DNA from 3 places in the Streptomyces sp. NPDC020965 genome. Region 2 is predicted to be linked to each of the others. Evidence: riboswitches for the same ligand, from Rfam matches in the RefSeq annotation. Region 2 holds a riboswitch; each other region holds the start of a gene.

Region 1 (5,027 bases), on a different contig from region 2:
GAGTCAACCCCAGCAACGACGGCAACATCATCCGAGTGGTGTTCCCTGAGCTGACCGAGGAGCGCCGCCGCGACTACATCAAGGTCGCGAAGAGCAAGGCCGAGGACTCCAAGATCTCGATCCGTGCCGTCCGCCGCAAGGCCAAGGAAGGCATCGACAAGCTGGTCAAGGACGGCGAGGTCGGCGAGGACGAGGGCCGCCGCGCGGAGAAGGAGCTCGACGACACCACCGCGAAGTACGTCACGCAGGTGGACGAGCTGCTGAAGCACAAGGAATCCGAGCTGCTTGAGGTCTGATGAAAGACTCTTCCTGGGGGGCCCCGCCGAGCACCGGCCTCTGGGGACCGCCCGACCAGGGTCCTGCCTCGGCGGGTCCCGCCTACGATCAGCATGTGGCACAGCAGACTCGGCCCATGCCCATCGTGCCGGACTTCCCCGACGCAGGTAGAGACGCCGAAGACCCTGATGGCCGTGACGGACGCGAGGCGCGCGACCAGGGGGCCGCTCGGCCGAGCGGTCCCCTGTTCCGTGACGACATTCCGCAGGAGCCCATGTCCCCTCCGCCGCACCCCGAGCCGTCCCGGCCGGGCCGCGCAGCCGGGGAATCCGGCAGGGCGGCCGGCCGGCAGAAGAAGCGGGCCGGTCGGGACCTCCGGGCGGCCATAGGGGTCGGTGTGGGGCTCGGCGCGGTGATCGTCGCCTCGCTCTTCATCGTCAGGGCCGTGTTCGTCGGCGTGATCGCGGTCGCCGTCGTCGTCGGCCTCTGGGAGCTCACCACCCGGCTCCGGGAGCGCAAGGACATCAAGGCGCCGCTCGTCCCGCTCGCGGTCGGCGGTGCGGCGATGGTCGTCGCCGGCTATGTGCGGGGCGCGGAGGGTGCCTGGGTCGCCATGGCGCTCACGGCGCTCGCCGTGCTCGTCTGGCGGATGACCGAACCGCCCGAGGGATATCTGAAGGACGTCACCGCGGGGGTCTTCGCGGCGTTCTACGTGCCGTTCCTGGCGACGTTCGTGGCGATGATGCTCACCGCGGACGACGGTTCGCAGCGGGTGCTCACCTTCCTCCTGCTCACGGTGGTCAGTGACACCGGCGCGTACGCGGTGGGCTGGCGCTTCGGGAAGCGCAAGCTGGCGCCGCGCATCAGCCCCGGGAAGACCCGCGAGGGACTGCTCGGCGCGGTGGCTTTCGCGATGGTGGGCGGCGCGCTCTGCATGGAGTTCCTGATCGACGGCGGGAGCTGGTGGCAGGGGCTGCTGCTCGGCCTCGCGGTCGCGGTCACCGCCACGCTCGGCGATCTGGGCGAGTCGATGATCAAGCGGGATCTGGGCATCAAGGACATGGGCACGCTGCTCCCGGGCCACGGGGGCATCATGGACCGGCTGGATTCGCTCCTGCCGACGGCGCCGGTGGTGTGGTTGCTGTTGGTGATCTTCGTCGGAAGCGGTTGATCGCCTTCCCGAGGCGTTTGACCTGCGGTTTTTCTTGTGAGGGGCTCGTTATCCACAGGGTGGCGAGCCCCTTCTCGTATCTCTGCGACACTGGATGCACCATGCCCAAGCCCGGAGAACTCACCTTTGTCGCGCCGCGCGGAGCCAAGAAGCCCCCGCGGCACCTCGCCGACCTCACGCCCGCCGAGCGCAAGGACGCCGTCGCCGCCATCGGCGAGAAGCCGTTCCGCGCCAAGCAGCTCTCGCAGCACTACTTCGCGCGGTACGCCCACGACCCGGCCCAGTGGACCGACATCCCGGCCGCCGCGCGCGAGAAGCTCGCCACCGAACTGCTGCCCGACCTGATGTCCGTCGTACGGCACATCTCCTGTGACGACGACACCACTCGTAAGACGCTGTGGCGGCTGCACGACGGCACGCTGGTCGAATCGGTGCTGATGCGCTATCCGGACCGGGTCACGATGTGCATCTCCTCGCAGGCCGGCTGCGGGATGAACTGCCCCTTCTGCGCCACCGGGCAGGCGGGGCTCGACCGCAATCTGTCGACCGCCGAGATCGTCCACCAGATCGTCGACGGCATGCGCGCACTGCGCGACGGCGAGGTCCCCGGCGGGGCCGCGCGGCTGTCCAACATCGTGTTCATGGGGATGGGCGAGCCGCTCGCCAACTACAAGCGGGTCGTCGGTGCCATTCGCCGGCTCACCGACCCGGAGCCGGACGGCCTCGGCATATCGCAGCGCGGGATCACCGTCTCGACGGTCGGTCTGGTGCCCGCGATGCTGCGCTTCGCCGACGAGGGCTTCAAATGCCGACTCGCCGTCTCGCTGCACGCTCCGGACGACGAGCTGCGCGACACCCTGGTCCCGGTCAACACCCGCTGGCAGGTCCGCGAGGTGCTGGACGCCGCGTGGGAGTACGCGGAGAAGTCCGGCCGCCGGATCTCCATCGAGTACGCGCTCATCCGGGACATCAATGACCAGGGATGGCGTGGCGATCTGCTCGGCCGGCTACTCAAGGGCAAGCGCGTCCATGTGAACCTGATCCCGCTCAACCCGACGCCGGGGTCGAAGTGGACCGCCTCCCGGCCCGAGGACGAGAAGGCATTCGTGGCGGCCATCGCCGCCCATGGGGTGCCGGTGACCGTGCGGGACACCCGGGGGCAGGAAATCGACGGGGCCTGCGGGCAGCTCGCCGCGACCGAGCGCTGACCCCGGCTCCCCACCTGGGGCTCGGGGCCGGGGCGCCGCCGTCGCGCGGTGGCGGCCTTGTACTCTGAAGTCGAACACATTTGCATATTTTCCGACAGGGGAGCGCCACAGCGCTGAGAGTGCGGTGCCCATCAGACCGCAGACCCTCTGAACCTCGCCCGGGTCATTCCGGGTAGGAAGTTCGGTCGATACTCAAGCTGTTGCGCCCTGCCCGGATTCTCTCGCGAGAACCGGGCGGGGCCGCGTCTCTTCCTGGTCATACCCAGGAGGAATGTCAGTGAGCACCACCAAGAGGATCACGGTCACCGCGCTGGCCGCAGCGCTGGGCGTGACCACGCTCGCCGCCTGTGGCGGCGGTTCGGACGAGTCCAAGGAATCGGGGTCCGGTTCGTCCGGCGGCTCGGCGTCCAAGACCGTGACGCTCGTGACCCATCAGTCGTTCGCCGCGTCCGACACCGTACTGAAGCGGTTCACCCAGGAGACCGGCTACACCGTCAAGGTGCTCAAGAGCGGCGACGCCGGCACCGCCCTCAACAAGGAGATCCTCACCAAGGGCTCCCCGCAGGGCGATGTGTTCTTCGGCGTCGACAACACCCTGCTCTCCCGCGCCCTCGACAACGGCCTGTTCACTCCGTACGAGGCCAAGGGCCTGGACCGGGTCTCCGACGCCGTCCAGCTCGACCGGGAGAAGCACCGGGTCACCCCCGTCGACACCGGCGACGTCTGCGTCAACTACGACAAGAAGTTCTTCGCCGACAAGAAGCTGGCGCCCCCGAAGACCTTCGACGACCTGATCAAGCCCGAGTACAAGAACCAGCTCGTCGTGGAGAACGCGGCGACCTCGTCGCCCGGGCTCGGCTTCCTCCTCGGCACCGTCGCCGAGTACGGGGAGACCGACTGGCAGGACTACTGGAAGAAGCTCAAGGACAACGGCGTCAAGGTGGTCGACGGCTGGGAGCAGGCGTACAACGAGGAGTTCTCCGGATCGGCCGGGGGCAAGAAGGCCAAAGCGGACCGGCCGCTGGTCGTCTCGTACGCCTCCAGCCCGCCCGTGGAGGTGCTCTACTCCGAGCCGCAGCCCACGCAGGCGCCGACCGGGGTCGCCACCGGCACCTGCTTCCGGCAGATCGAGTTCGCGGGCCTGCTGAAGGGCGCGGCGAATGACAAGGGCGGCAAGGCCCTGCTGGACTTCCTGGTCTCGCCGGCCTTCCAGGAGGACATGCCGCTGAAGATGTTCGTCAACCCGGTCATCGAGGGCGCCAAGCTGCCCAAGCTCTTCACCGACTTCGGCGCGGTGGTCGGCACGCCGAAGACCGTCACCCCGGAGAAGATCTCCAGGAACCGTGAGCAGTGGGTTCAGACGTGGTCCTCGCTCGTCGTGAAGTAACTCCGGCCGGCCGCGGGGCCGGGTCAGGGGTACGGGGAAACGTGACGCGGCTCGGTCTGATGATCGTGCCCGTCGCGTTCTTCGCCGTCTTCTTCGCCTATCCCGTCGCCTCCATCGTCGGCCGCGGCCTGCGGATCGACGGAGTCTGGCAGTTCGGCGGGATCGGTGAGGTGCTCGGCCGGGCCGACCTCCAGCGGGTGCTCTGGTTCACCACCTGGCAGGCGCTCGCCTCGACCGCGCTGACCCTGGTGATCGCCCTGCCCGGCGCGTATGTGCTCGCCCGTTTCGACTTCCCCGGCAAACGGCTGCTGCGGGCGGTGGTGACGGTTCCGTTCGTGCTGCCGACCGTGGTCGTCGGCACCGCCTTCCTGGCGCTGCTGGGCCGGGGCGGGCTGCTGGACGAGGCGTGGGGTGTCCGGCTCGACACCACCGTGTGGGCGATCCTGCTGGCCCATGTCTTCTTCAACTACGCGGTGGTCGTCCGGACCGTGGGCGGGCTGTGGGCGCAGCTCGACCCCCGGCAGGAGGAGGCCGCCCGGGTGCTGGGCGCCGGTCGGTTCGCGGCCTGGCGCCGGGTGACCCTCCCGGCGCTGGCGCCCTCCGTGGCCGCCGCCGCCCTGATGGTCTTCCTCTTCACCTTCACCTCCTTCGGCGTCGTGCAGATCCTCGGCGGACCCACCTTCGCCACCCTGGAGGTGGAGATCTACCGGCAGACCGCCCAACTGCTGGACCTGCGGACGGCCGCCGTGCTCACCCTGGTGCAGTTCGCGGCGGTCGGCGCCGTGCTCGCCGTGCACGCCCGGACCGTGCGGCGGCGGGAGGGCGCGCTCAGCCTGGTGGATCCGGCGCGGACCGCGCGCAGGCCGCGCGGGGCGGGCCAGTGGACCCTGTTCGGCGGGGTGCTCCTCTCCATCGTCCTGCTTCTGCTGCTCCCGCTCGGTGTGCTGGTGGAGCGCTCCCTCGCCACGCCCACGGGGTACGGCTT
Region 2 (5,027 bases):
TTCGAGGGCGATCTCGACAAGGCGCTCAAGAACATCCTCGCCGAGACCGAGGAGAACGCGGGCTGACCCACGGTGCGCGGTGGGCACCGGGGCGGCGCGACGGGCGGTGCTCGGTGGACCACCTGGCCAAGTCCGGGGACCGGCGTACGGGGCCCTGGAGGCCGCGTACACGGGTCCGGGAGGCTTGCGGTACACAGGGCGCGGTACGGAGCGGAGAGCGGGACGGAGCGAGGAGCGGCGGGTGGGGCGCGATGTGCTGAAGGCCGGTGCAGAAACGTCACTACGCCGCATCGGTGGTGCGTGCGACACCGGTCGGGGTGGCGCCGGCCCGACTCCCGTCCCGGGCCCCGGTCGGGGGAGTCGAGACCCAAGTTGAGGCCGAAGCCGAAACCGGGGCCGATCCCGCGACCGGGGCCCGTGCCCCAGGCCGTGACTACTTCTTGCGGCGACGGCCCGTACCCCCCCGGCCCGGCAGCCCACCCCGCCCCGGCGGTCCGCTCCGCCCCGTACCCCCGGCGCGTACGGGCGATCCGTCCGACGCCACGGCCGGTGCCGCCGCGCTGCCGCTCGGCCGGTCGGCCGAGACCACCAGCGCCGCGAGCGCGGTGGTCACCGGCACCGAGGCGACCAGCCCGATCGAGCCGACGAGGGTCCGGACGATCTCCTGCGCGACCAGTTCGCTGTTGGCCACCGTCCCCACGCTGCTCTGCGCGATCGAGAACAGCAGCAGCAGCGGCAGCGCGGCACCCGCGTACGCCAGGACCAGCGTGTTGACCACGGACGCGATGTGGTCGCGGCCGATCCGGATGCCCGCGCGGTACAGCGCGCGCGGCCCCATGTCCGGATTGGCCTGGCGCAGTTCCCAGACGGCCGAGGTCTGGGTCACCGTCACGTCATCGAGGACACCGAGCGAGCCGATGATGATGCCCGCGAGCAGTAGCCCGCTCATGTCGATGTTGGGGTAGAGGCCGTGGATCAGGCCGGTGTTGTCGTCGGTGTTGCCGCTCAGATGCGCCCAGCCGATGAAGAGCGAGCCGAGCAGCCCGATCAGCAACAGGGAGATCAGGGTGCCGAGCACGGCGACCGAGGTCCGCGCGCTCAGACCGTGGCACAGATAGAGCGCCATCAGCATGATGGCGCTGGCCCCGACCACCGCGACGATCAGCGGATTGGAGCCCGCCAGGATCGCGGGCAGGATGAAGAACGACAGCACGGCGAACGACGTGGCGAGCGCGATCAGCGCCATCACCCCACGCATCCGCCCCACCAGCACCACCGCGACCGCGAAGATCCCGGCCAGCAGCGCCATCGGAACCGTACGGTCCACATCGATCACCGAGTACTGGAGATCGCGCGGCGCGTCCGGCGCGTACGCCACCACCACCCCCTGGCCCTTCTCCAACTGGCGGGGCGCGTCCGGCTGGACGATCTCGGAGAAGGTGCGGCCCTTGTCACTGCCGGTGGTGACCTTGATCGTCGCCTTCCCGCACTCGCCCTGCTGCGAGTTGACGGCCTCTCTGCCCTCGGGCGTGCTGGTGTCCCCGGTGGGGGGCACCCGGCCCGCGTTGGCGGACTTGCAGTCGATCTTGTCGAGCCGGGTCACCGTGCCCTGTTCGGTCTGCCGGTCGAACCCCACACCGGTGCGCTCGTGCCCGGGAGTGGAACCGGGCCAGAGCACCACCAACCCCACGACCACCGCGGCGGCGAACGGAATCAGTACGGCGGCGATGACCTTGCGCAGGTGCCGGGAGACCGGTGCGGCCGGACCGTGGCTGTGTGAGTGGCCGTGACTGTGCGCTTCCGGCGTCTGCGGCCGGGGGTGCGGAAGATGCTCCTCCCGCGGCGGTTCGGGCGGCTGCTGGGGGTCGGGCGGCGAAGAGGTCACCGACCGATCATCGCAAGAACGCCGGGGGGCCTCTGTTCAGCGCGCCAGAAAGAACGCTAGCGTGGTGGCACCTTTGCACACGCGGGAGCTCGGAGCACCGGGCTGAGAGGACGCTGACCTCCGTACGAGCCGACTGGCCAACCCCAGTACGGCAGCCACGGAAGCCGCTGCGTCGACCGCCGAACCTGTTACCGGGTAATGCCGGCGTAGGGAGTAGGTCTCCATGACCGTTCAGGATGCACACACGTCTGCCGTCGACCAGGCGGCAGAGCGCACGCCGGGCTGGCACAAGGGGTACGTCGAGGGCTCACGCCCCGACATCCGGGTGCCCGTCCGGCAGGTGCACCTCACCAATGGCGCGGATGTGACGCTGTACGACACTTCCGGTCCGTACACCGACCCCGCGATCGATACCGATGTACGCCGTGGTCTGGCGCCGGTCCGGGAGAGCTGGATCACCGGCCGGGGCGATACCGAGGAGTACGCGGGCCGGCCGATCCGCCCCGAGGACGACGGGATCAAGCACACCTCACCGCGGGGCGGACTGCGGAACCTCGACGCGGTCTTCCCCGGCCGCCCGCGCCAGCCCCGCCGCGGGCGCGACGGCCGGGCGGTGACCCAGCTCGCGTACGCGCGCCGGGGCGAGATCACACCGGAGATGGAGTACGTGGCCATCCGGGAGAACGTCGCGCCCGAGGTCGTACGAGAGGAGATCGCGGCCGGTCGCGCGGTGCTGCCGGCCAACGTCAACCACCCGGAGATCGAGCCGATGATCATCGGCAAGCGGTTCCTGGTGAAGGTCAACGCCAACATCGGCAACTCCGCGGTCACCTCCTCCATCGAGGAGGAGGTGGACAAGATGACCTGGGCGACGCGTTGGGGCGCGGACACCGTCATGGACCTCTCCACCGGGCGCAATATCCACACCACCCGGGAGTGGGTGCTGCGCAATTCGCCCGTGCCGATCGGCACCGTGCCGCTGTACCAGGCCCTGGAGAAGGTCGACGGCAGGGCGGAGGAACTGAACTGGGAGATCTACAAGGACACGATCATCGAGCAGGCCGAACAGGGCGTCGACTACATGACGGTCCACGCCGGCGTGCTGCTCCGGTACGTCCCGCTGACGGCGCGCCGCAAGACCGGCATCGTCTCGCGCGGTGGCTCGATCATGGCGGCCTGGTGCCTGGCGCACCACAAGGAGTCGTTCCTGTACGAGAACTTCGAGGAGCTGTGCGAGATCCTCGCCTCGTACGACGTGACCTACTCGCTCGGTGACGGGCTGCGGCCCGGTTCGATCGCGGACGCCAATGACGAGGCGCAGTTCGCGGAGTTGCGCACGTTGGGGGAACTCAACAGGATCGCCAAGCGTTTTCAGGTGCAGACGATGATCGAAGGCCCCGGTCACGTCCCGATGCACAAGATCAAAGAGAACATCGACCTTCAGCAGGAGATCTGCGAAGAGGCCCCCTTCTACACGCTCGGCCCGCTGACGACCGATGTGGCCCCCGCGTACGACCACATCACTTCAGGTATCGGGGCGGCGATGATCGCCTGGTGGGGCACGGCCATGCTCTGTTACGTCACCCCCAAGGAGCACCTCGGCCTGCCGAACCGGGACGATGTGAAGACCGGTGTCATCACCTACAAGATCGCCGCGCACGCGGCCGATCTCGCCAAGGGACATCCGGGCGCGCAAGAGTGGGACGACGCGCTCTCGGACGCCCGCTTCGAGTTCCGCTGGGAGGACCAGTTCAATCTGGCCCTCGATCCGGACACGGCGCGGGAGTTCCACGACGAGACCCTGCCGGCCGAGCCCGCGAAGACCGCGCACTTCTGCTCGATGTGCGGTCCGAAATTCTGCTCGATGAAAATCAGCCGGAGCATCAACGAACGGTTCGGCGGTGACGACGCCCCGGGGGCGACGGCCGACGAGGTCACGGAGGGGATGTTGGAGAAGTCGAAGGAGTTCGCCGCGAGCGGTAACCGGGTCTATCTGCCACTCGCGGAGTGAGTGGAGTGAGCAGAGTTACGGGCTGACGGGCTGACGGGCTGACGGTCTGGTGGGCCGGTGGGCCGGTGGGCCGGGCGGTCCGGGCGGTCCGGCTGGGGCCTCGGCGTCCCCTCACAGGGGGCGCCGTCCGGTCCGCCGGCAAGCCCGATCGTGGAAGTCGAGACGGCGAGGATCTTCCTCGGCCGGGCGGATTCTCGGCAGACTGGCCGGGTGACAGCAATATCAATGAGTAAAGGCGCCAACTGTCCGGTCTCCGTGGCCACGGTGCACGCGGTACTGACCTGGACGGACGCCCCCGGTGCGCCCGACGCGGACGCCTCGGCCCTGCTGCTGACCGGATCCGGACGGGTGCGGGACGACGCGGACTTCGTCTTCTACAACCAGCCGCGCCATGCGTCCGACGCCGTCCGGCATCTGGGGAAGCGGCGGGACGCCGGTACGGTCACCGATACGGTCGAGGTGGCCCTGAACGAACTGGAACCCGGTATCGAGCGGGTCGTCCTGTGCGCGTCCGCCGACGGCGGGACGTTCGGCGGGATGTCCGGTCTTACGCTTCGGCTGCTGGACGCCGGGACGCGCGCCGAACTCGCCCGCTTCGATATGGACGCCGCGACGGAGACGGCTTTCGTCAGCGGGGAGTTGTACCTGCGCGCCGGGCGGTGGAAGTTCCGCGCGGTCGGCCAGGGGTACGCCTCCGGTCTCGCCGGTCTCGCCACCGACTTCGGTATCACGGTCGACGAGGCACCGGCCCCCGCCGCGCCCGCGCCCGCTCCCGTACCCCTGCCCCGGCAGGCTCCCGCGCCCGCTCCGGCTCCCGTATCGGCTCCCGCACCCACCCCCGTACCGGCTCCCGCTCCGGCTTCCGCGCCCGGTGCCGGGGCTGCCGCGTCGAGGCCGCGTCTCAGCAAGGGTGAGGAGCGGCTTCCCGTCGATATGCGCAAGCGCCTGTCGCTGCGGAAGGAGCAGGTGGCGGTCAGCCTCCGTAAGCACGGCGCCACCGGGGTCACGGCCCGGGTCATCCTGGTGCTGGACGCCTCCGGGTCGATGGCCTCGCTGTACTCGAAGGGTGTCGTCACCGATGTGGTCGAGCGGATGGCCGCGGTCGCCGCGCAGTTGGACGACGACGGCACC
Region 3 (5,027 bases), on a different contig from region 2:
GCGCCGCGCTCGCGCAGCACATCACGCAGGGTGACGCCGGCGACGTACTCCATGGCGAGATAGACATAGGCGCCCTCGGCGCCCTGGTCGAAGACGCCCACCACATTGGGGTGGGCCAGCCGGGCCACGGATTTGGCCTCGCGGATGAAGCGCTCCACGAAGGAGACGTCGGTGGCGAGGGCCGGATGCATCACCTTGAGCGCCAGCTCGCGGTCGAGACGGGTGTCGACGGCCCGGTAGACCGTGGCCATACCGCCGACGGCGATGAGCGCCTCGACGCGGTAGCGGCCGTCGAGCACATGCCCGACGAGAGGGTCCTGGAGGGTGTCCACAGAGCGATTCTACGAGCCGCCACCGACAGACCCGCCGCGCCGGGGCGGGACCGGGTCCGGATCGGAGCCGTCCTGTGACAGCGCCGACCTCCCCCGCCCTCCGGGCGGACGACGCTACTTTGAAGACACTCCCTAGGCCCTGTCCGGTCGGCGGGCGCTCACCGGAAGGCCGGGCGCTCCGGGTCCAGTGCCGCCCGGCCCGCGAACGGGGAGGACGCCTCGGCGAAGTGCCTGCGCGGGATCCGGCCGGCCCGGTGCGCGAGCCGGCCCGCCTCGACCGCGTGCCGCATCGCCTCCGCCATCAGCACCGGCTCCTGGGCGCGGGTCACCGCGGAGGCCAGCATCACGGCCGCGCACCCCAGCTCCATGGCGAGCGCGGCGTCGGACGCGGTGCCCGCGCCGGCGTCCAGCACCACCGGTACGTTCGCGTGCTCCACGATCAGTTGGAAATTGTGCGGATTGCGGATGCCGAGCCCCGAGCCGATCGGTGAGCCCAGGGGCATGATCGCCGCGCAGCCCACGTCCTCCAGCTTCCGCGCCAGCACCGGATCGTCACTGGTGTACGGGAGGACCGTGAAACCGTCGTCCACCAGGGTCTCCGCCGCGTCCAGCAGCTCGATCGGGTCGGGCAGCAGGGTCCGCTCGTCCGCGACGACCTCCACCTTGATCCAGTCGGTGCCCAGGGCCTCCCGCGCCAGCCGGGCGGTGAGCACCGCCTCCCCGGCCGTGAAGCAGCCCGCCGTGTTGGGCAGGACGCGGATGCCGAGCCGCTTCAGGACGGAGAGCACCGAGCCCTGGACGCTCGGGTCGAGGCGGCGCATCGCGACGGTGGTGAGTTCGGTACCGCTGGCGACGAGGGCGCGCTCCAGCGCGTCGAGGCTCGCCGCACCCCCCGTACCCATGATCAATCGGGAGTCGAAGGAGGTGTCGCCGATGGTGAGCCGGTCGTCGGACATAGCGGTTCAGCCTCCCTGGACGGCGGTGAGGACTTCCACCCGGTCGCCGTCACCGAGCTGGGTGCCTGCCCACTGACTGCGCGGTACGACCGCCTCGTTGACGGCGGCGGCGACTCCGGACGGTGCGGTGGAGAGATCCGCGACCAGGCGGTCCAGGGTCGTTCCGGTGGCGAGTTCACGCCGTTCGCCGTTGACGGAGACCACCATGGGAAGAGTGTTCATACGGGCTGCTCCTGGGGGGCCTGGGAGAGGAGGTCTGGGGCGGCCGGCGAGCCTGCTGAGGCCGGTGTGACCGGTGTGACCGGAGCGAGGGGCGAGCCTGCCGCGACCGGGGCGAGGGGCGGGAAGCGGCGTGGGCTGAAGGGGCGGGCCTCCTCCGGCAAGGCGCCTTCGGTCAGCGCGGTCGCCATGGCGTCGCCGGTGACCGGGGTCAGCAGCACTCCGTTGCGATGGTGTCCGGTGGCCAGTTGCAGCCCCGGCAGGGCGGTCGGTCCGAGCAGCGGGGCGTTGTCGGGAGAGGCGGGGCGCAGCCCCGCGCGCGTCTCGGTCAGCGGGAGTTCGGTGATGCCCGGCACCAGTTCATGGGCGTCGCGCAGCAGCTCGTACACCCCGCCAGCGGTGACGGTGGTGTCCCAGCCCATCTCCTCGCTGGTCGCGCCGATGACCAGCTCGCCGTTCTCGCGCGGCACCAGATACACATGACCGCCGCGCACCACGGCGCGGACGGTCCGGGAGAGGAAGGGGGCGTACGCCGTGGGCACGGCCAGCCGCAGTACCTGGCCCTTCACCGGGCGCACCGGGGGCAGCACCTCATCGGGCACTCCGCCGAGCCGTCCGCTCAGACTGCCGCCCGCGAGCACCACCTGGTCCGCGCCGAGTGCGGTTCCGTCCGCGAGGACGGCTCCGACCGCCCGGCCGCGCGCGACCGACAGCCGTTCCACCCAGTCGCGGCGGAACGCCACCCCGGCCCGCTCGCAGGCCGTGACCAGGGCGGACGCCAGTCGTCTGGGGTCGACCTGGTGGTCACCGTCGACCCGTAGCCCGCCACGGACACCCGGGGCGAGCATCGGCTCCAGTCGGCGGCACTCCCGGCCCGTCAGCCACTCCGAGTCCAGTCCGCAGCGCTGGTGGAGGGCGTGGAGTTCGCGGAGATGGGCCCGGTCGTCGGCGTCGAGGGCGACGGCGAGGGTGCCACAGGCCCGATAGCCGACGCCCGCACCGCTCGTCTCCTCCAGTTCGGCGACGAAGTCGGCGTAGCGGCGGGCGGATTCGAGGCCGAGGGCGAGCAGGGTCTCCTCGCCGTAGTGCAGTTCGGTGACGGCCGCGAGCATTCCAGCGGCGACCTGCGCGGCCCCGCCGCCCGGTGCCGGATCGGCGACGGTGACGGTCAGTCCGCGCTGCGCCGCGCGCCAGGCCGTGACCAGACCGATGACACCACCGCCGATGACGAGCACGTCCGACGACCGACCGGTCGTGGTCGGCGGACCGGCGCCGGTGTCGGGCGGCCAGGGATCGGCCGGACGGGTTGTCCGGCGCGCCGTGGGGAGTGTCTCGGGGGTGCGCTTCTCGGGAATCGGCGGCATGGGCGGTCGGCCCCTCCCTTCGCCGGCATGACCCGGATCAGGTTCGTACGGTCGGAGGCCGTCCAGCCTCCCTCTCAGCCCGGTGCGTCCGGGCTCCCGCGAGTGTTTTACGGTGGCCACCCTAACCCCAGGCCCCACAGCGCGGTAAGGCGCGGTGGGAGCCGACGGGACTTCGGCGCAAGGGAGCAGTGCCATGGCAAGGTCACTCGACGGGCTCGTCCTCTCACCGGTGGCGGATCAGGCCCCGGGGCAGGTGGGTACCCTCACCCGTTTCCGGTACCACGAGCGGCACGGCCAGATCTGGGCCGAGTACGAGGGCGGCGATGTCGCCCGCGGTCATCTGGTGGGCACCCGGGCCGGCGACCGGCTGGACTTCCGCTACGTGCAGTTGAGGACGGACGGCAGCACCGCGTCGGGGCACTGTGTCTCGGTCGTGGTGGAACTGCCCGACGGCCGGCTGCGGCTGGAGGAGTCCTGGGAGTGGGAGTCCAGCGAGGGCAGCGGGACGAGTGTGGTCGAGGAGGTGCCCCGGGAGCCCGGTGACCCGTCCTGGTCGGGACTCTTTTCTGACGGTTCGTCAGATGCGTAAGGTGGGCATGTGAGCGAGCAGCGGAACGAGCAGCGGACGCGGCGCGTGGTCGTCGCCGGAGCGGGGATGGCCGGCGTGCAGACCGCCGTCGCCCTGCGCGAACAGGGCTTCACCGGTTCCATCACCCTGATCGGCGCCGAACCCCATCAGCCGTACGACCGGCCACCCCTCTCCAAGGCGATCCTCCTCGGTGCGGCCGAGGGGTCCGCCTTCGAGATCGACTTCGAGGCCCTCGATATCGACCTCCACCTCGGCCGTGAGGTGACCGGCGTACGCCCCGCGGAGCATCTGCTGGACACCGAGGCCGGGCCCGTCCCGTACGACACCCTCGTGATCGCCACCGGGGCGGAGCCGCTCCACCTCCCCGGCACCGGGACCGTCCCCGGCGTCCATCTGCTGCGCACCCTGGACGACGCCGCCCGGCTGCGGCCCGTCCTCGCCGAGCGGCACGACATCGTCGTCATCGGCGCGGGCTGGATCGGCGCCGAATTCGCGACGGCCGCCCGCGAGGCGGGCTGTGCCGTCACCGTCGTCGAGGCCGCCGACCGCCCCCTGGCCGGCGCGCTGCCCGCCGAGGTCACCGCCCCGATGGCCGATTGGTACGCGGCGCTCGGTGTCGAACTGATCACCCATGCGCGCGTGGCGGGCATCGAAGCGGGAGCCGTCCTGCTCGCCGGGGGGCGGCGGATCGCGGCGGACGCCGTCGTCGTCGGCATCGGCGCACGCCCCGCCACCGACTGGCTCGCGGGCTCGGGCATCGAGACCGATGCCGCGGGCGCCGTCGTCGCCGACGCGAGTCTGCGCACCTCGCGGCCCGATGTGTACGCCGTCGGCGACTGCGCGTCCTTCCCCTCCGCCCGCTACGGCCGGCGCCTGCTCGTGCACCACTGGGACAACGCCCTCCAGGGCCCTCGGACGATCGCCGCCAACGTGCTCGCCGAGGAGCGGGGCGAACCACCGCTGAGTTACGACCCGGTCCCGTACTTCTGGTCCGAGCAGTTCGGGCGGTTCGTCCAGTACGCCGGGGACCACGCGGACGCGGACACCACCCTGTGGCGCGGCGGCCCGGCGGACGACGCCTGGTCGGTGCTGTGGCTGCGGGACGGCGCCCTCGTCGCGCTGCTTGCCGTCGGCAGGCCCCGCGATCTGGCCCAGGGCCGCAAGCTCATCCTGTCGGGCGCGCGACTGGATCCGGGGCGGGCCGCCGATGCCTCGGTCCCCCTGAAGGCCGCGTCGGGCTGAGCCGTCCCGGAGCCGGTCAAACGCCTCTGACCAGGAATCCCGCCCCGATTCCGACCGTGGGGGACGCGCTGGACCGAGGGCCCGACTACCGACTGTCAGTCCCAGATGGCAGGCTTGTCCCGTGACCGAGATTGACGCAAAGATCGATGCACTCGTCCCCGACTGGCTCACCCTCCCCGATATCGCCGAAATGTTCGATGTCCAGGTGACGCGCGTCCGGCAGTTGGTGAAGGACGGCCAGCTCATCGCCGTGCGCCGGGGGGAGAACCGGGTGCTGATGGTTCCCGCCGCCTTCATCAGCGATGACCGGGTGGTCAAGGGCCTC

Evidence for each region. Region 2 has a riboswitch for thiamine pyrophosphate ahead of thiC (phosphomethylpyrimidine synthase ThiC). Riboswitches for the same ligand answer to the same signal wherever they lie in the genome.
Region 1: it holds a riboswitch for thiamine pyrophosphate, as region 2 does, so the genes downstream of both, ACH4S7_RS18715 (thiamine ABC transporter substrate binding subunit) here and thiC (phosphomethylpyrimidine synthase ThiC) in region 2, are expected to answer to the same signal.
Region 3: it holds a riboswitch for thiamine pyrophosphate, as region 2 does, so the genes downstream of both, thiO (glycine oxidase ThiO) here and thiC (phosphomethylpyrimidine synthase ThiC) in region 2, are expected to answer to the same signal.

The regions. Positions count from the first base shown of each region.
Region 1 covers NZ_JBIRRE010000005.1:509,142-514,168, forward strand. The annotation lists gene frr (ribosome recycling factor) at 1-296, shown strand, start outside; gene ACH4S7_RS18705 (phosphatidate cytidylyltransferase) at 296-1,447, shown strand; gene rlmN (23S rRNA (adenine(2503)-C(2))-methyltransferase RlmN) at 1,549-2,655, shown strand; TPP riboswitch at 2,742-2,852, shown strand; gene ACH4S7_RS18715 (thiamine ABC transporter substrate binding subunit) at 2,927-4,042, shown strand; gene ACH4S7_RS18720 (ABC transporter permease) at 4,102-5,027, shown strand, end outside.
Region 2 covers NZ_JBIRRE010000003.1:484,393-489,419, reverse strand. The annotation lists gene ACH4S7_RS12600 (SsgA family sporulation/cell division regulator) at 1-66, shown strand, start outside; gene ACH4S7_RS12595 (YibE/F family protein) at 434-1,885, opposite strand; TPP riboswitch at 1,957-2,115, shown strand; gene thiC (phosphomethylpyrimidine synthase ThiC) at 2,109-3,896, shown strand; gene ACH4S7_RS12585 (VWA domain-containing protein) at 4,122-5,027, shown strand, end outside.
Region 3 covers NZ_JBIRRE010000001.1:369,837-374,863, reverse strand. The annotation lists gene pknB (Stk1 family PASTA domain-containing Ser/Thr kinase) at 1-332, opposite strand, end outside; gene ACH4S7_RS01635 (thiazole synthase) at 491-1,288, opposite strand; gene thiS (sulfur carrier protein ThiS) at 1,295-1,510, opposite strand; gene thiO (glycine oxidase ThiO) at 1,507-2,871, opposite strand; TPP riboswitch at 2,869-2,981, opposite strand; gene ACH4S7_RS01620 (hypothetical protein) at 3,065-3,460, shown strand; gene ACH4S7_RS01615 (NAD(P)/FAD-dependent oxidoreductase) at 3,470-4,702, shown strand; gene ACH4S7_RS01610 (Rv2175c family DNA-binding protein) at 4,824-5,027, shown strand, end outside.